Regions from separate parts of the Bacillus sp. Pc3 genome, predicted to be linked through region 2. Evidence: riboswitches for the same ligand, from Rfam matches in the RefSeq annotation. Region 2 holds a riboswitch; each other region holds the start of a gene.
What was found. A riboswitch is a leader RNA that binds a small molecule or an ion and turns the genes downstream of it on or off. The one in region 2 is predicted to bind thiamine pyrophosphate.
Positions count from the first base shown of each region.

Region 1: linked by a shared signal. The riboswitch ahead of SB24_RS07010 (TIR domain-containing protein) and the one ahead of tenA (thiaminase II) in region 2 are both predicted to bind thiamine pyrophosphate.
Region 3: linked by a shared signal. The riboswitch ahead of thiC (phosphomethylpyrimidine synthase ThiC) and the one ahead of tenA (thiaminase II) in region 2 are both predicted to bind thiamine pyrophosphate.
Region 4: linked by a shared signal. The riboswitch ahead of SB24_RS03160 (ECF transporter S component) and the one ahead of tenA (thiaminase II) in region 2 are both predicted to bind thiamine pyrophosphate.

Region 1 is NZ_CP010406.1:1,521,725-1,526,590, forward strand. It holds gene SB24_RS07000 (class I SAM-dependent methyltransferase) at 1-579, opposite strand, end outside; gene SB24_RS07005 (thymidylate synthase) at 576-1,586, opposite strand; gene SB24_RS07010 (TIR domain-containing protein) at 1,583-2,047, opposite strand; TPP riboswitch at 2,125-2,228, opposite strand; gene SB24_RS07015 (hypothetical protein) at 2,316-2,696, opposite strand; gene SB24_RS07020 (Cfr family 23S rRNA (adenine(2503)-C(8))-methyltransferase) at 2,806-3,855, opposite strand; gene SB24_RS07025 (hypothetical protein) at 4,007-4,210, opposite strand; gene SB24_RS07030 (dihydrodipicolinate synthase family protein) at 4,354-4,866, opposite strand, start outside.
Region 2 is NZ_CP010406.1:938,916-943,781, forward strand. It holds gene thiO (glycine oxidase ThiO) at 1-818, opposite strand, end outside; gene tenI (thiazole tautomerase TenI) at 802-1,419, opposite strand; gene tenA (thiaminase II) at 1,397-2,104, opposite strand; TPP riboswitch at 2,192-2,300, opposite strand; gene SB24_RS04045 (monovalent cation:proton antiporter family protein) at 2,354-4,198, opposite strand; gene prpE (bis(5'-nucleosyl)-tetraphosphatase PrpE) at 4,427-4,866, shown strand, end outside.
Region 3 is NZ_CP010406.1:1,201,219-1,206,084, reverse strand. It holds gene SB24_RS05395 (Na+/H+ antiporter NhaC family protein) at 1-1,389, shown strand, start outside; gene SB24_RS05390 (Type 1 glutamine amidotransferase-like domain-containing protein) at 1,476-2,174, shown strand; TPP riboswitch at 2,224-2,334, shown strand; gene thiC (phosphomethylpyrimidine synthase ThiC) at 2,456-4,228, shown strand; gene SB24_RS05380 (FAD-binding oxidoreductase) at 4,269-4,866, opposite strand, start outside.
Region 4 is NZ_CP010406.1:785,522-790,387, reverse strand. It holds gene SB24_RS03175 (STAS domain-containing protein) at 1-85, shown strand, start outside; gene SB24_RS03170 (energy-coupling factor transporter transmembrane component T family protein) at 131-892, opposite strand; gene SB24_RS03165 (ABC transporter ATP-binding protein) at 867-2,504, opposite strand; gene SB24_RS03160 (ECF transporter S component) at 2,491-3,090, opposite strand; TPP riboswitch at 3,270-3,383, opposite strand; gene SB24_RS03150 (glycoside hydrolase family 18 protein) at 3,532-4,794, shown strand.

The sequences.
Region 1 (4,866 bases), 580 kb from region 2:
TGATTTCGGCCAATGAAAATCATTTAAAATTAAATCTGCTTGTCCGGGAACATGGAGCCATTCATTTCTTTCTTCTCCGTAAGAATATTCTTTCCCCGGTATTCCATTGCGGAAGGTTGAAAATTCAATTCCGGTTGAATCAGGATTCGTATCGAGTATGACAAATGAAGCTCCTGGTTTTAACACACGAAAAATTTCATCTATGATACCTTTGATACGCTGGTCACTATCCGTATTAATAAAAACATAACAGGCCATTGCAGCATCAACTGAGTGATCTGGTAAGAAGGAAAGATTATCGTGTTCAATTAAATGATAGTCCACATGAGGATGTTGTCTTTTTGCCTTTGCTATATCTAACATCTTCCTTGATTCATCGACTGCGATCACATTGCAGCCTATTCTGTCAGCCAGCCTATAAGCTACCTTTCCTGGACCGCATCCGAAATCGAGCACCTTTTTAATCTCCGCTTTATCAAAAGTACGAAAAACAAACTCAAAACCTAACGTTTGTTCTAAAACGTCGTTATAAGCATCGAATTTACCAGCAACACTGTCTTCTTTCCATGAAGTTTTCATTGAATTTCCTCCTTTTGCTCAGTTGAGAAATAATGAAGCCACTTATTCCTGACGAAAAATTGATATACAGGAAGTAAACTTTGAAATAGAGAATGATCCATATCACGTTTATATGCAATATGCTGGTATATACTGAAAAGGAAAAGAATCTGTTTCCAGTAATCAGGTAAATCAAGCATTTCAATATCGTTTTTAGTCATAGAAATTTGATCTTTCCTAAGTAATTCTTCGTACTTTAAGACTGTTTCAATGGACGGCCAGTTATTTCCCTCAGGCATTTTCGGGAATTCAAATTCCGGAATATCATGGTAATTTTCAGCTTCTTCAAGCACCGTTTTCGCCCATTCATGATCTGAATCATAAATATGGATTGATCCCGCATTATGAAAATATTCTCCGACTTCTACACGCAGTTCTCTGGCCATTAATTCCTGCATGAAGGTAAATGAGAAAAGATCACTGATCATCCCGCGAAAAGCATCATTTGCACGCATGACAGAAGACATGTATAATTCGCCTTCCCTCACAAAAAACTGCAAACCGATTGTGCAGGAAACATCTATATTTTCTAAAACGAAGAGTTCCGAAGCATCGAATATTTGAATAAATGCCCTTTTTGAATCAATATCTTCTTGTGTCAAAAGATTTTTTATTCTATTCCATTGATTTAGTTTTGCATTTCCGAATTCAAATATTTTAGGCCCGTACGCAGTGCCTGTTAATGTTTTTTTATTCATTGAATATGAGGGCATTTTTTTATTGTAATAACTGATAAAATCTAAGTCGTTACTCCCCGATAAATACCATAGCACTTCAGCAAAATTAAACACGATATTGGTTTTTCTTGAGGATAAATAAGTAACACGTTCTATTGGATTTTCCAAAGTCAGATGGTAGTTCAATTGTTCTCTGCTTTTTTGTCCGCGCGGTGAATTGAAAAATTCAGGGTTGTGATAGATGTCATACAGCGTTTCCGTATATGCTTCATGAAAAGTTCTCTTTCTCATTGAGATTCCGCCTTATATGCTGCAAAGGTATTTTTAATGTTCTCTATTAAATCATCTGTATCTTTATAGCTGATGTACTCAACATCCGCCACTGCATGTAACCCTTGAATTAAGAAAGCATAATCCTTGTCCTTTTCTAGAAATAGCACGATCTTTTTTTTCAAGGCGGAAGCCCATCCAATTTCTATATGTGTTCCAGGAGAAGCGGGTGATCCGGGAAATGCTGCAAAAAGGTCGCAAGTACTTATTTCATCAAAATCAATTTTAGTGCATTGAAGGGGTGTCATGAAATCTTTCCCCCACCCTTCCCGCTTATGAGCATTATGAACCAGCCATCCTTCATTCTCAAAAAAGGAAATTAATGATTCCAGCTTTCCCCTCTCATACGTACTCATCAATCCAGTTTTCTCATCTACTAAACTTTTAAAAGGCCCTGCCAGAAAAACTTTTTTAGTCGCCACTTCATATCACCCTTTCAAAATAAATAAAGCCACTTTCCTCTATGGAAAGTGGCTTAAATATAGATAAGATAAAGAATCTCTCTAATTTTTCACTTCCCTACGCTGGTATTAACCAAATCAGGTTCAAAGGGTCAGGACGTATTGTCTCTTCTCAGCTATTAAAGCTCCCCTAGTGACTTTTTATAAATATTTACTTTAATTCTATGCTATTCCATATAAATAGTCAAACAATGACTTTCCCTTCAATATTGCAGCTTACCCACTAGTTTTAAAACCTTCCGGCCTCTTTTTTCCTGCCAACGAATAAGGTCACGGCAACACTCGCTGAACTGACCAAAGTCCCCAGTACGGCAGCAAGAATTGTCAAAAAGCCATTGGGAATCAGAAATCCAATCGGAATGAGGCCCGCAAACGTGAGGACGATAAAACATTGATAGACTCCGGATATGATTCTCACAACCAAACTGCCAAAAAAGGACATGACGAATGGCGGAATGAACAAACATAAGATGATTCCGAGTGAGATCAATAAAATCATAGGCTCGTCAAAAGAAATGACACGATCGCCGGGAGACTCTTCAGCAGCCGCGAATACAGCAAATATAGACATCATCAGCGTAAGAAAAACAAGAAAAAACCTTTTCAGCAACGTTATGACTCCTTTTTTTATAAAAACGGGTATCTTTTTTTCAACCACAATAACCATTTTATGTTATCAAATGAAATAATATGAAGTCAAACCGAGTTCTGCACCTGATTTATTGGTTCTTATTTTTTTGATAATTTCCATATAATTGTCCGCAAGCAGCATCTATATCAATGCCAAATTGACTTCTGACGGTCACGTTAATTCCTGCTGACTTTAATTTTTTATAGAAATTTACAACTTGTTTCTCATTTACTTCTTCAAATCTCATAGGTGAACTAACAGTCGGGTTATATCTAATGATGTTTACATGGAACAAGTTCCCTCTCTTATATCTGCTTCTTAAAAGATTTACTACTTCATTCGCATGATCAATAGAATCATTAACTCCCGGCAGCATAATATAAGCAATATAAACTTTTCTTGAGGTCACACGTATATGCTCATCTAATGTGTCCATTACCTCCAATAACGGGTAGCGTTCATTAATCGGCATTAACTTGCTTCGCTGTTCATTAAAAGGAGAATGTAATGAAAACGTCAGGTTGACCTGCGGATAATCCTGAGTGATTTTTTTAATGCCCGGAATAATACCTATGGTCGAAATAGATAACCTGCGAGGGCTTAAAGCAAACAACTCCGGATTTGTAAGCACATGTAAAGCATCAAAAACTTGTACATTCGCTAATGCTTCTCCCATTCCCATAAAAGAAATACTGTCAATTGAATGTCCTTTTAAGTGAAAGTACAAAATTTGGTCAGTCATTTCATCTGACGTTAAATTGCGTTTTAAACCAATATCTCCTGTTGCACAAAATGTACAGCCAAAATGACAGCCGCACTGCGAGGATATACAAAATGACTCCCAACCGGCTTTATATTTCATATTAACCGTTTCTATTTTTTCGTCTCCTGAAATTTCAAATAAGACTTTTGTAACTTGCTCAGAATGCTGCACTTTTAAAGGAGCAATATTTATAATTGACTCTCCGAACTCCTCTATTAACAATTTTCTCAAGGATTTAGGAAGAACCGTTATTTCATTGAAATGATTTATTCTCCCTTGGAATACAGCATTTTTGATTTGATTCATTCTAAAATCAGGAAATTTATTTTGCTTCAGGAACTCTTGGATTCTTATATACTTGTTTTTTTGTTGCATGTTTTCTCATCCTTCCATAATACTCTTGTTTGTTTGAGTAAATAGAAGGGAGTTATCAATCTAACCTTTTTTTAAAATCAGGCACAAAAAAACACCGACACAATTATCGGTGTTACGCTTAAATAACATCATGCACAAATAAACAAGGACATTATGTCATTGGATTATCGTTTATTTGACATAGAGAAAAAGCACCGATAACTGTTTTTGTATGGTGATTTGGCTTAAAAAAGGACAGACTGCTCCCTTTGTCCGCCAAGATGTTTCCAATTTTTGCATTTTTACCATACAAAATTCCATAAATCGTTATCATCGCTTTCACCTCTTTCTTGTCAATATTAGCAATAATCACCATATCATAAGGTTTCCCTTATGTAAAGCTAAACAAATGCTTACGCCCCCGCTAATGACAGTATTATACAACTTGCTTATTAAGCCTAATCCAAGTACAGAAAGCGCGCTGATCACATTTTTCACTTATCCGCGACGGAACATTTCTTATATAATGGGTGACCGGCAGCTGCCTGCTTGAATCCCAATCTTCCTATAGTGATTTTTTATATTCATGACAGTATGATGATTTGTCACTTCAGCAATCAGATCGTTTATTCGATCCAGATTAATCGGTTTATTTTCTGATAAGCTGCTGAAGCTTTCTCTGATTTCTTCAGGATAGACATTTCCGGCCATGCTTGACAGGCCGTTACACCCGTTACTCAGCATCTTCGGAAATTCAACGTCTCCTGCCGCAAACAAAATAAAGTGATCAGGGAACTCTGTTTGTTTATGACGCAGAACGTCTCCTCCTTCTTTCAGCCCCTTTATCCCGGGATGCCGGCTTATTAAGTCTTTAAGCGCTTTCTCACTCAGATTAAAACCGGTCCGGCCGGGGTTATTATAAAGCACAGCCTCTTTAGAGGTATGACTGAGAAGTTCGTCAACGTAATAAACGGCTTGCTGCTGTGTCGGTCTTATATAAGGAGGAAAACCAATCAGTACAGAATCAATATT
Region 2 (4,866 bases):
CCGATGTCAGGCGTATCGCTCCAGTCGCCCTGTTTCATCGTGGCGCCGATGACAAGCCGGCCGCTTTTTCTCGGGACGACATAACAATGATCATGGTAAAGGGTTTTGGTCAGCGGGGTATCGTCATTCCACACGGAAAGGCATTCTCCTTTTACAGGAAAAAAAGGCTGTCCCAAGCCGAGCTGGCTGAAAAACCGGCCGCTCCATACACCGCTTGCAACTGCGACTTTGTCAGCATAGACATCCCCGCCGGACGTTGTGATGCAATATTCTCCGTTCACTCGTTTTACGGAGGTGACTTGTGTATGCTCATATATGTCAGCGCCATAGCGCCGCGCCCCTTTTGCATACGCTTTGCAAACATAGTACGGTTCGACATGGACATCGTCTTTTATAAAACTTGCGCCTAGAATGTCTTTTGAAGCGTAAGGCTCTTTTTCAAGGGCATCTTCCGCTGAAAGCCAGGTGACGGAAGGTAGATCATCCATCTTCCGCAGACGGGCGATATCTTCTTCGGTATACGCCAGTTTAAGCATTCCGCCGTTATGGCGCCTGATGTCAATGCCGCAAGCTTCCTCAAGCTCTTGCCCCGCCGCTTCATACAGCCTTTGACTGTGCATGGCAAAATCAAAAAACGCATCCCGGTTTTCACATTCCGCATGAGCGCCCAGCATTCCCGCGGCAGCGCTTGTCGTTTTTCGGCCGACTTCTCCGGCTTCAAGCAAGACAACGTTCTGCTGCGTCTTCGCCAGCTCATAAGAAATGGCGCACCCGATAATTCCGCCGCCGATCACCGCCGTATCATAGTGCTTCTTCATAATCGGCCTCCCTTACCGCGCGTGCATACCGTTTTGCCGCCTCCTCAGGATTTTCAGCTGAGAAAATGCCTGACATGACGGCAATTCCGTCCGGCTTCGCCTGCTTTGTGTGTCCGATCGTCTGCAGTGTCATTCCGCCGATTGCGATGACGGGGATGGAAAGCGTGCGTTTGATCTCTGAAAGCAGGCTGATGCCTCTTGCTTCAAGTCCTTGTTTACATTCGGTTTCAAATACATGGCCGAACACCACATAATCCGCATCTTCCTTTTCAGCTTGGATGGCTTCTTTCAGCGAATGAACCGAACGTCCGATATGAAGATGGGGAAATCTGCTTCGCACCTGCTTTACGGAAAAGCTGCGGGACGGAAGCTGAACACGGTGTATATTGGCAAAAAGCGCGATATCCGCCCTGTCATTGATGATCAATTTGTCCTTATCCGCACCGCCCTTTTTCAAAAGGGACAAAAGCTGCATGATCTCTCCCGCTGTTTTATCCCGCTCACGGATATGGATAAAGCTTACTTCGCGCTGAATCGAAAGAATATCCTCGGCCAGCTCGGCAACGGGTTTGCGATTATCAGTTACCGCGTGCAGCTCCAAAAGATTCCACCTCTTTTCCGCCCTTCTCGGACCAGCCTTCTTTTTGATAGGCCATTCCCCAAAATTGATATTCATAATAGCTTGAAATCACAAAATTCTCTTTCATTTTCGCGCGGATGTCCTCTGTGCTGTTTTCAGCAATCTCGTCAAAACGGCTGATCTGTTCTTCGACTTGCTGTCTGAACCAGTCTCCGCCGTATGTACCGATCCATTTTTCATAAATCGGATGCTCCGGTTTGCACTCCTTTAAGTGTTCGCCGACTTCATAATAAAGCCAATAACAGGGCAGAAGCGCAGCTAATATTTCTCCAAAATTGCCGCTCATCACCGATCTGTACATATGAGACGTATAAGAATAGGCGGTCGGTGCCGGTTTAAATGCCGCACGCTCTTCTTCCGTAATCCCTATAAGCTCCGTAAACTCGCGGTGCAGCGCCATTTCCGCTTCATATGTCCCTTGAGCGTGGCCCGCCATCCTGCCCGTCGTAAACAAGTCTTCGGCATATGCGGCGCCGAACGCCTGAACTTTTGCAAAATGCGTCAAATAGTAGGAATCTTGCAGCACGTAATAGCTGAAACGGTCTATCGGCAGGCTTCCGTCACCGATTCCCGTTACAAACGGATGAACAAAACTTCCGTCCCACCATTCGGCAGCCGCCAGTCTGCATTCTTCAGAAAATGTCATCATGTCTTCCCCCCTGTTAAAATAAAAAAACCACTTTCCCGCATCGGAAAAGTGGTTTGGAATTTAAATGGATAAAAGGAACCCCAAAAAAATACCGCTCCACTTCCCTACGCAGGTCTGAACCTGTTCAAGTTATGAGGGTCTAAAAGTCTCACTTTTATCTCAGCCCTTATGAAGGACACCCCTAGTGGTCATACGATTATTGATTTATTTGTTATGCCTTCTATATTATCACGAATTGCAATTTGGTCAAGCTTCAAGGATTTTTCTCAGTTCCGACACGTAGTTGCGCGAGCCCGTGACGATGAGACGGTCTCCTGTTTTCAGCCGCGTGTCTCCGTGCGGAACGATGCTGTCCACACCTCTGAAAATCCGGACGAAAATCACATCGCCCATCAGCGGAAATTCTCGCAGAATGATGCCGTTATACGCCGGGTTTTCCAGATTGATCTGATATAACGAAGACTCCTCATTCGTCAGGAGGCTCATCACGCCCGGCGCCTCAATTAATGCGCGCAAGAGCGTCTTTGTAGACAGAAGGATAGAAAAAATACTGATGCCCTCTTCTTTCAGTTTTGTTTCATGCTCAACCGAGCCGACGCTTGCGATGATACGCTCAGTCCCTTTCTCTTTCGCTATTAAGGCGATTTCAGCGTTCACATCTTCATTTCCCGTCGCCACGACAAGAATATCCGTTTTGAAAATACCGTGCGACTCAAGCGTTCCGGGCTCGTAATCAGAAATCGTGTCAACCGAAAAAACGGATTCCGCAAGCGTTTCCCCGGCATTTTCCTGATACACATGGACGACCCGTACTTCATATTCCTCCTCAGGCAATTCCAGCGTAACCGGAAGCGTCATTTGGTTGGCGCCGATAAATGTAATGCGCTTTTTTTCCTGCGGCGCACTTTGCCGTTTGTATAATTTCTTAAAGCCGATCGGCGTGATGATGCTGGCAATAACCGCAACTAAAGTCAGCGCGCCGGACATATTGGCGCTGATAATGTGGAGCCTTTCTCCGATCGTAGCCGCCGCGATAACAAGCGACAGCGTGGACGTCAGCAAAAAGCCCGAAGCAAACACGGTTCTATTGTCATACCATTTCTTTAAATAAAACACCGGGAACATCTTGCTGATAAACAGCGCAAGCAGAAGCAGCGGAATCATCGTTAACGTTTTCGGATCTTGGAAGAGCGTCCAAATGTCCAATTTCACCCCGACCATGACGAAAAAGATCGGAATTAAAAACCCGTAGCCGAAGGAATCCAGCTGTTCCACCATTTCTTTATTCGGAGACAGAAGCGATACCAGAACGCCTGCCAAAAACGCGCCGAGAATATTTTCCGCCCCGAGAGATTCCGATAAAGCGACAAGCACGATAATCAGTGTGAAAATGGCTCTCGTGCCGATCTGCACGGTGCCTTTAGACATCGACTGCACAAATGAACGGTGTTTAAAGATCCTGCCGAAGAAATACAGCACGACCCCCGCGGCAAAGAGAATCAACAGAAGCCACATATTTCCGCTGTCTTCTCCGTAAAGAGAAGAGAAGAAAGCGAGCAGAATCATCGTAGCCAAGTCCGCGATAACGGCGACAAGCAGGATGATCTGGCCGATATTGGAGTTCATAATCCGTTCTTCCTTTAAAGTCGGGACCACCACACCGAGTGATATCGTCGAAATAATAAGCGTCATTAAAAATGCGTTTTGAATAAAACCGGCTAATACAAAGGCATAGGACAGCAGCAATGATAAAATAAAGATGCCGAAAAAGATAATCAGTGCGGCAGAAAACGTGTTGGGCGCTTCCTTGCCGTTCGGAAGGAATTGTTTTTTCTTCCCTTTCTCAAATGAAGAAAAATCAATTTCCAAGCCGCTTAAAAACATTAAAAAGATAAAGCCGAGAACAGACAGCGTCTCCAGCCACGTGTCTCCCTGAACGACAAGATTCAGGCCGCTTTTTCCGATAATAAGCCCCATGATGATCTCCGCGACGACGACGGGGATGCTGAGCTTAAACCGATGTAAAAGGAGCGGCGTCAAAAAAGCGACGATCAGAACGACGACTAAAGATGCGACTGATGTGTGTTCCATTCGTAAATACCTCCTTAAAACAAGGGTTATAAAAGCCCGCTTTAAGCGGGCGAAACCTTACTTTTTTTTAAAAACATAACGCATATTCTAACAAGGCTGAACGCGAAAAAAAAGTGATAAGGCTTTATTTCTTCAATTCTTTTTTTAATTTGTGCAAAAACAGCGTAATTAGGTATAGGAATTAGCCCCATAATAAATAAAAAACCGTTAATAAGGAGGCTGACACGAATGGCTTACGACATCATCAGCGATATACACGGATGTTATGACGAAATGATCGCGTTAATGCAAAAGCTCGGATATGAAGTGAAAGACGGAACGCCCGTTCACTCTGAAGGCAGGACGCTTGTCTTTGCGGGGGATTTAACGGACAGAGGCCCAAAATCCGTAGAAGTGATGCGTTTTGTGGCAAAAGCATATGAAAAAGGAGCCGTCCGTTATGTCCCGGGAAATCATTGCAACAAACTGTATCGTTACTTAAAAGGAAACCCCGTAAAAGTGATGCACGGACTGGAAACGACGGCAGCCGAACTGAAAGAGCTGTCTCCCGCCGACAGAACGGAAGTCTCCAGACAATTCATCCGCTTATATGAGTCAGCGCCGCTTTATGACATTTTACATAAGGGCGATCTCGTCGTCGCTCACGCCGGCATAAAAGCTGACGATAT
Region 3 (4,866 bases), 260 kb from region 2:
AATAATATTAGAATCATTGTGTTTCTATATTCATATGCCGGCCTTGTAGGGATTATAAAGCTGACCGGCGGGATAAAAGGATTCGTCCATTTGATCAGTAAAAAAGTTAAAACCAAAAAAGGTGCGATGCTGCTTGCATGGCTGTCGACATTTGGCACGTTCAGTGAACCGGACTTTCGCATCGTCACAATTGCACCGATCATGAAAGCTTTAAGCAAGCGTCTGAACCTGTCGAAACAGAAAATTGCGTATGCCATTGAGTTTACGGCAAACCCTGTCATTGCCTTGATTCCGATAGCAACGGCATTTGTCGGCTACATGGTTTCCATTATCGGACAGGCCCTTAAAACGTCAGGAATAGATCAGCCGGCTTACACGGTGTATGTGAAAAGTATTCCCTTCAATTTTTTCTCCATTGTGATTATAGTAGTCGGAATTTATTACTGCTTTTTTAAGAAACAAAAAGCGGACGAAAGCTTAGAAAAAACAGAAAAGAGCGGACAAACTTCTGCTCGCAAACATAACAAAAATACGGAACCGATTCCGCGGAACAGCGGTGTGTTGCTTTCAAAAGGCTCAGGTTCATTCAACATGGAAACAGGGACGATCTCAGATATTCACGATGGACATACGGGAATGTTCGAAAGTGATGAGCATGCTGACCAGCAGGAGGAGCTGGATTCGGCGCACCGTGCTTATATTAAGGAAACACCGATTCGGCCTTGGAATTTAATCATTCCGATCGGGCTGTTTTTGCTATTAACACTCTTTCTCAGCTGGTGGGACGGCCATTCAAAAGCACAAGGGTTTTTGAATGCTTTTATCAAAAGCGATATGCTTGGCGTCATGTTAACCGCATTATTGGCAGCGGTTATTGCAGCATTTGCTCTTTTTATGTTTCAGCGTTTTCATGCAGGCGAGCTTGTTACCCATTTTATTAAGGGCGGAAACGAATTGGTCAACGTTATTATTATGTTATCGCTGATTTGGGCCGTAACAGCAGTATCTGAAGATCTGGGATTCTCGAAATATGTTACTTCTCATTTAACGTCATGGATCCCTCATATGTTTATTGCGCCGTCTCTTTTTATACTGGGGGCTGTTATATCCTATTTTATCGGGTCATCCTGGGGGACTTGGGGGCTATTAATGCCGCTCGGCGTAACGCTGGCGGTACAGTCACATACCAGTTTATTATTAGCGATCGGGGCCGTGTTTGCGAGCGGAACATTTGGAGCGTTTGCTTCTCCTCTCAGTGATAATACGGTGACAACCTGTACGGTGTTGGGGATCGATGTTGTGAAGTATGCCCGTTCGAAGCTTGTTCCGGCGCTTATCGCCGCGGGGATCTCCGTTGTGTTATACGGTGCGTTTTCATTTTTCAGATAACAAATACTTTTTAAAGGCGGTATCCGGAATGGGGGGTAACGCCTTTTTATGAGCTGTTATACTAGAGGAAAAAAGAGGTGATGACATTGAAGCAGATTATTGCAATGGGCGGCGGGGGCTTTTCCATGGAGCCGGATCATCTTGTGCTGGATCAGTATATTTTAGAGCAGTCGGCGCGGTCAAAGCCGAAAATTTGTTTTTTGCCGACGGCAAGCGGAGATTCGGAGAATTATATCGGCAGGTTTTATCAGGCCTTTCAAAAGCTGCGGTGTGAGCCGGATCACTTGTCGCTGTTTAAACCGCCGGGTTCTGATCTCAGATCCTTTCTCATGAAGAAAGATATTATATATGTCGGCGGCGGAAATACGCGCAATATGCTTGTCTTATGGAAAGAGTGGGGGCTTGACCTTATTCTTCGTGAGGCTTGGGAAAACGGCATCATGTTGGCGGGTCTCAGCGCCGGGGCGATTTGCTGGTATGAAGAAGGAGTGACGGATTCAGCTGGAGATTTGAGAGAGTTAAGAGCTTTAGGATTTTTGCGGGGAAGCTTTTGTCCGCACTATGACGGAGAAGCGGAGCGCCGGCCGGTGTATCACCGTCTGATTTCAGAAAAGAAACTCAGGGAGGGCTATGCCGCTGATGACGGCGCTGCGCTTCATTATAAAGACGGTCAGCTGTTCCGGGCTGTCTCCTCCCGGGAAACCGCAAAGGGTTATCGGGTTTTTAATACCGAAAAAGGCGTTCGGGAAACAGAGCTTATGACCTTACCGTTATCTGAATTTTGATAATATGCTTTTTTTTGTACACAACTTATGTTACGATGAGAGCGAAATCAATAGTTACTGGGGGTGCCCGTCTGAGCGGGCTGAGAGAGAAGCGGCGGCTTCTTAACCCTTTGGACCTGATCTGGTTCGTACCAGCGTGGGGAAGTAAAGGTTTTATTATTGTTGATGAAAACAATAATAGTTTCTTTCTGACTGCAAAACCGGGTTCTTCTTTGAACCCGGTTTTTTTGTGCTGGTGCTGAGCTTGGTTCTGTTATTCAAATGATAAAGGAGAGATTTGTATGCAAAATCAATCAGTACAGCAAGCGAACATTTCCATTATGTCGAGTTTTTCCGGCAGTAAAAAGGTTTATGCAGAAGGTTCTTCGCCCGATATACGAGTGCCGATGCGGGAAATCAGCCTGAGTGCGACTACGGGGGCATTCGGGGAAGAGGAGAATGCGCCGGTCCGTGTTTATGATACGAGCGGGCCGTATACAGACCCAGATGTACAGATTGATATTCATGAAGGGCTGGGGGCGCTCCGCACAAAGTGGATTACCGGGCGCGGAGATGTAGAAGAATATAACGGCCGGACCGTGAGACCTGAAGACAACGGCTATAAAAAAGAGGGCCGTGCCGCCGAATACCCCGGCCTACAGCGGAAACCGCTTCGGGCCAAGCCGGGGAAAAATGTAACACAATTGCATTATGCGAGAAAAGGCATCATTACGCCGGAAATGGAGTTTATCGCAATACGTGAGCATGTGTCTCCCGAATTTGTCAGGGAAGAGGTGGCGAGCGGCCGGGCGATTATTCCTTCTAACGTCAACCACCCGGAAAGCGAGCCGATGATTATCGGCCGGAATTTTCATGTGAAAATCAATGCCAATATCGGCAACTCGGCTGTTACATCTTCTATCGAAGAAGAAGTCGAAAAAATGACGTGGGCGATTCGCTGGGGCGCCGATACGATGATGGACTTATCCACGGGAAAAGACATTCATACGACGCGTGAATGGATTATCCGCAACTGCCCCGTGCCTGTGGGGACGGTGCCGATATATCAGGCGCTTGAAAAAGTAAATGGCATTGCCGAGGATTTAACGTGGGACATTTATCGTGACACATTGATTGAGCAGGCGGAGCAGGGCGTGGATTATTTCACCATCCATGCCGGCGTACTGCTTCGTTACGTCCCGTTAACGGCTAAACGCACGACGGGAATCGTATCCCGCGGCGGGGCAATTATGGCGCAATGGTGCCTGGCTCATCATCAGGAAAGCTTTCTGTACACGCATTTTGAAGACATTTGTGAAATTATGAAAACCTATGATATCGCTTTTTCTCTTGGTGACGGGCTTCGCCCCGGTTCGATTGCGGATGCCAATGATGAAGCGCAGTTTGCGGAATTGGAAACTCTCGGAGAATTGACGGAGATTGCGTGGAAGCACGATGTGCAAGTGATGATCGAAGGACCGGGTCATGTGCCGATGCATAAAATTAAGGAAAACATGGACAAGCAGCTGGAAATTTGTAAAGAGGCGCCTTTTTACACGCTCGGACCATTAACGACGGATATCGCTCCGGGTTATGACCACATTACTTCAGCAATCGGCGCGGCGATGATCGGCTGGTACGGGACGGCGATGCTTTGCTATGTCACGCCGAAGGAGCATTTGGGGCTGCCGAATCGTGATGATGTAAGAGAAGGTGTCATCACGTACAAAATCGCGGCACATGCCGCAGACCTTGCTAAAGGGCATCCGGGTGCACAGATCCGTGACGATGCTCTGTCTAAGGCGCGGTTTGAATTCCGGTGGCGTGATCAATTTCATTTGTCGCTTGATCCTGAAAGAGCAATGGAATATCATGATGAAACGCTGCCGGCTGAAGGCGCAAAAACGGCTCACTTCTGTTCGATGTGCGGTCCGAAGTTCTGCAGTATGAGAATTTCTCAGGATATTCGTGATTATGCGAAGGAAAACGGACTTACTGAAGACGAGGCCGTCAACGAAGGGCTGAAAGAAAAAGCAAAAGAGTTTGCAGAGAAGGGAAGCCGTTTATATCAATAAAAGAAAAGATGAAGATGGAGTTTGCCCATCTTCATCTTTTTTAGAAAAACGGTGAACGGCGAAGCGGCGGAATGCTCTGTTCAAAGCGGAATATATTTTCCGGATCGTATTTCGTTTTGACTTGACGGAGGCGGTGAACATTTTCTCCGTAATACGTTTGCAGCCAGTTTCTGATTTCTCTATCAGGCCAATTCACGTAATCTCCCATCGTTTCTCTTGATAGGGACGTTCTCAGTCCTTCGATCCAGCGGACATTTTGTCTTTCTTCTTCAGCAGATGTCCAAGTTGTAATATATTCTTGGGCAATGATTGCGTTGCGATAGTAGAATGCCGTTTGGTCAGGAGCGATCCGTCCGGCCGCCCCGCCGAGAGATTGCTGCCACACACTGGCGTTTTCGTTCGGAGCGTGCTCTAAATAGCGCTTTAAAGTGGAAATCGCGCGTGTTGATAATGGTTTTTCAATAAAGGATCCTGACCGCTTCATCTTTTGCGGCTGATTGCCTCCCGGGCTGTTAAAAAAGGCTGCCGCTTTAATAAATGGCACTGTCTTGACCATGCCGCTTGCCGGTTTTCCCGCTTTCATTAACGGAGCCAGCAGTTCTTTCAGCTCATCCTTTGTCCCGGTAAATTGACCGAGC
Region 4 (4,866 bases), 150 kb from region 2:
TCAAACCGCCGTACAGCTCGGCATTAATTTCTCAGATATTACGGTCAAGTCCAATCTCGCTCAGGCTCTCAATTATCATCAATAACATACATAACAAAACAGGCTGCCGAATCACTCCGGCGGCCTGTTTTTATACAAACAACAATGAAATGAGCCAGCTTGCCCCGAATAACAGAAGCACGAGCAGGAAAAAGCACCAGTCGGCGCGGCGCACGGTAACAGTTCTGTAAAACGTGCGGTTTCGGCTCCCCGTAAAGCCTTTAGATTCCATCGCGATCGCCGTGCGTTCCGCCTTTCTGATTGCGCCTGCCAATAGCGGAATGGTGAAGCGCCTGAAGGCGGAGAGCTTTCCTTTCAGCCCGGAATCAGACGCCGCGCCCCTGATTCTGTGCGCCTGCCGGATGATCAGGATTTCATCTTTCAGAAGAGGGAGAAACCGGAACCCCGCGATAACGCCGTATGCAAGCTTGGGCGGCAGCTTACACTGCTGAATCAGACTGAGCATGAACAGAATCGGATCGGTTGTGAAAAGAAACATCATCGACAAAGCGGAAAAACATAAAATACGAAACGCGATAGAAATCCCGAGCGCCGCGTTATCACTGTTGACGGCAATCGGCCCGAGCTTAAACAGCAGGTTGCTTCCGGTTGTCGGGACGTTTCCGAATACGGCGGCTGTCCATAAAGAACCGAAGGCCAGAATGACAAACGGAATCGTGAACAGCAGCCATTTTTTCAGCGGCACACGCCCCGCCGAGAGGACGCCTCCCGCAATGATGATATAAAACAAAGCAGGGGTGTACGGATTATAAATAAACGACAGCATAATGACGCATAACAATACAGCCGCCGCCTTTATTGACGGGTTAACAGCCTCCAGCCGCAAGTTCATTTCTCCGCCTCCTGTCGTGTTTCATCCATTCATACCGCAGCGGTAAAGCCAAATGCGCCTGCTCGGCGATCCCGGTGTTATCAGAAAATAAAGCGTCGGGAGTTCCCCGGAATACCAGTTTCGTGCCGCAGAGCACAAGGATCGTGTCGGCATAATCTGAGACGAGTTCCATATCGTGTGTCACCATCAAAACAGCCGTTCCTTCCTTTTGAATCTCACGGAGCATTTGCATACACTCCCGCGCCGTTTTGGCATCCTGTCCGAAAGTCGGTTCATCAAGCATCAAAACGTTCACATTGTGCATAAGCATCGTCGCGACGCTGAGCCTGCGTTTTTGTCCTTGGCTTAAAGAAAACGGATGCTGTGAGGCATGGCGTCTCAGGCCGAATCGGGTTAACAGCTGAAGAGCTTTCTCCTTTGCGGCTCTGCTGCTTTCAAAACCGAACATCAGCTCTTGAATGGCGGAATCTGTGACAAATTGGTGTTCAGGATTTTGGAAAACATATCCGATCAGCCGCCGCAGCTCTTTTTCAGAATAGGAATCAATCGGTCTGCCGTCTATTTTGATGTCTCCGCCCAGCGGACGGATGAGCTTGGCCGCGGCAGAAAGGAGCGTTGTTTTTCCTGTTCCGTTAGGGCCGGCAATCGCGGTGATTGAACCTTTTTTTACGGAAAAGCTCACATCCTGAAAAATGACGTCTGCTCCTCTTGAGAATGACAGCCCGTGAACGCTCAGCGCGTCTTCTGCCGAAAGCGCGGCGGGCCGGGGTTCGGGCAGAGACGGTACAGATTCTTGAAACAGCTTTTCTTTACACAATGTAAAAGGAATGCTGACGTGCTCCTGCAATGAGATCACACGCGGAATCGGAATGCCGAGCTGCATCAGCTCTTCAATCTTTGTTTCAAAGATAACGTCCGTCTCTCCGTCCATCACCTTCTGACCCGTTTCGTCAAGGACAATCGTCCTGTCCATCCACGGCGCCCAATGATCAAGCTGATGTTCGATAACGAGAAGGCCGAAGCCTTTTTTTGCTTGAAGATCTTTGATCAGCCGCACTAATTCACGTGCGGAATATGGATCAAGCTGTGCCGTCGGTTCGTCCAAAATAATGAGTTCCGGTTCCATCGCAATGATACAGGCAAGCGCCACTTTTTGTTTTGAACCGCCTGACAGCGAAGCGATCGTTCGCATTTTCAGATGAGTGATCTCCAATTTTGCCAAAACATCATCGATGATTGCGTCCATATCTTCTTTTGTATATTGCAAATTTTCCAGGCCGAAGGCGATTTCATCTTCAACCGTCAGCATGCAAAACTGCTGGTCCGGATCTTGAAACACGACGCCGATGGATCTGGCGGCGGGCTCTGTCAGATGTGAAAGAGGTGTTCCGTATAAAGAAACGGTTCCCGATTGAACCCCATCGCATGCTTCCGGGTACAGACCGTTTAAACAGAGAGCGAGCGAGCTTTTGCCGCATCCGCTCGGCCCGAGCAATAAAGCCCGCTCTCCTTTGCGGAGCTGAAAGGACACGTTTTGAAGAATCGGCTTTTCATCCTGATCATAAGAAAAGGTAAGACGGCCGGCCGATAGAAGGGGCTCAGATGCCTGCATCTTGGTTCACCTGTTTCTTTTTCTTCTTGAATTGTTTTCCGAGCGCCATGCCGTTCAGCACCCCTGTGTAAGCCAGCGCATCACTGATTGCTTTGCCGAGAAGGCCGGCAAGAAGCGCACCTGAGACCAGACGGATGAGAAGCATGACGGCTAATAAACCCGGATTCAAAACAGAGTATCCGGAAACGACCAAGTCATAAATGAAGCTCGTCACAGAAGACCCTATACCGGATAAAAGAAGCACGGGCAGGGTATACACCCGCCAGCGTGTCGCAAAAAAGACCGCTTCCGCACCGATTCCCTGTGCGATCCCGATCAGGATCACCATCGGTCCTGACGGATTTCCGAGTAAGCACTCCACAAACGCGGCGATGATTTCAGAAACAAGAGCCGCTCCCGGTTTTTGAATAATGTACGCGGCAATCACCGAGACGATAAACCAGATACCGTAAATCGGTTCATAGCTCATCCGGCCGAAAAACCCTGCCGCTATATTGCTTGCATGAGTTGATACTAAATAAATGACAGCAAATACAACACTGATGACGGACATGACGACAATTTCTCTCATTTTCCAAATTTTCATTGTGATCTCCTGCTTTCTTATCGGATAGTCGTATGTATGAAAGAGATGATTTTACAGGCGGTTCATATTCAGTTTCATATTGCGGTGTCCTCCCCCGTTTTTTAATGAAAAATAAAAAACTGCATATCCGAGGGAATATGCAGCAGCAGAACGAAAACGCATGGGGAAAAACCCTGCGCTCCGGTCAATCTGCACTTCCCCACGCTGGTATTATCCAGATCGGGTTATAAGGGATCAAAACACGCCTGCCGCATGTTTTATCTCAGCCGATAACAGCACCCCTAGTGCGTTTCCTATACAGTTTTTTATGATGACATCATCATAGTTGATCATGTCTGATTTGTAAACAGCCTTTCTCCAAACAGAGTTTGGAATCGGACCGGATGATCATTCATAAAGATAAGTAGAGCCCTTTTGATCAAAAGGAAACGGAGGACATCTATGTTTGTTCATACAGTGCAGTCTGGTGACTCGTTATTTTCCATCAGCAGAAAGTACGGATACCCTGTTGACAGCATCAGAAGTGTCAACGGGCTTGAGGAAACGAATATCGTTCCGGGGCAGGCGCTTTTAATCCCTCTTAATGAATATACGGTTCAGCCGAATGATACGTATGCCGTTATCGCAGGTAAGGCTTATGTGCCGCAGATGCAGCTGATGCAGGCAAACCCGGATATTCCGCCGAACCGGCTGCGGGCGGGTATGAAAGTGAAGATTCCTGATATCTCTAACTATCTTGCGGGAACCCTGCAATTTTATGTCATTCGGACGCCTGAAGCGGATAGAGAGCTAATTAATGATTTTGCGCCGTATTCTTCGGCGATTTCTTTGTTTGAATATCATTTTGGCCCGAATGGAGATATCATTAACGATTTAAACGACAGAACCGCAATAGAAACCACATGGCAGAACAGAGTGCGCCCGCTTGCCGTCATTACGAATCTGACAGAAGGGGGATTCAGTCCGGAATTAGCCCATCAAGTGCTGCAAAATCCGACGGCAAGAACGAATCTCGTCAGCAATATCGTCTCCTTAACCGTAAGAAAGGGATACGGCGGTGTAAATATCGATTTTGAACGGGTCAGAGAAGCTGACAGGGACCTCTTCACAGGATTTCTCCGGCAGTTAAAAACCCGGCTTTCAGAGCATCAGCTCGCGTTAACGATATCGGTTCCGGCGAAAACAAGTGATGCAGTGCCGTGGCTGAGGGGATATGATTACGGCGGAATTGGAGCCGTCGTCGATTATATGTTCATTATGGCGTACGACTGGCACCACGCCGGCAGTGAGCCGGGACCTGTGGCGCCTTTGACAGAGGTCAGGCAAACGATCAATTTTGCCATCAGCAGGGTGCCGAGAAGAAAAGTGATTCTCGGTGTTCCGCTGTACGGGTATGATTGGGTGATTCCGTACCGTCCCGGAACGATCGGATCCGCCATCTCCAATCAGCGCGCCATGGAAACGGCCATGAAGCATCAATCAGTGATCCGTTATTCCCAGCAGGAGCGTTCCCCTTACTTCCGGTATACTGATGAAAATGGAAGAACGCATGAAGTGTGGTTTGAGGATGTGCGGAGCATGAGTGAAAAAATGGTTCTCGTTCGGGAGTTCGGACTGCAGGCGATCGGCGCGTGGCAATTAACGCTCGGTTTCAAACCGGGCCCGTGGCTGCTTAGGAACTTTTTCACGATCCGAAAAATATAGCTGCATGTCCCGCTCCGCAAGTAATTTTTTTTCCTATGATAACGGATCTTCTTTTGGACAATCTAAAATTGA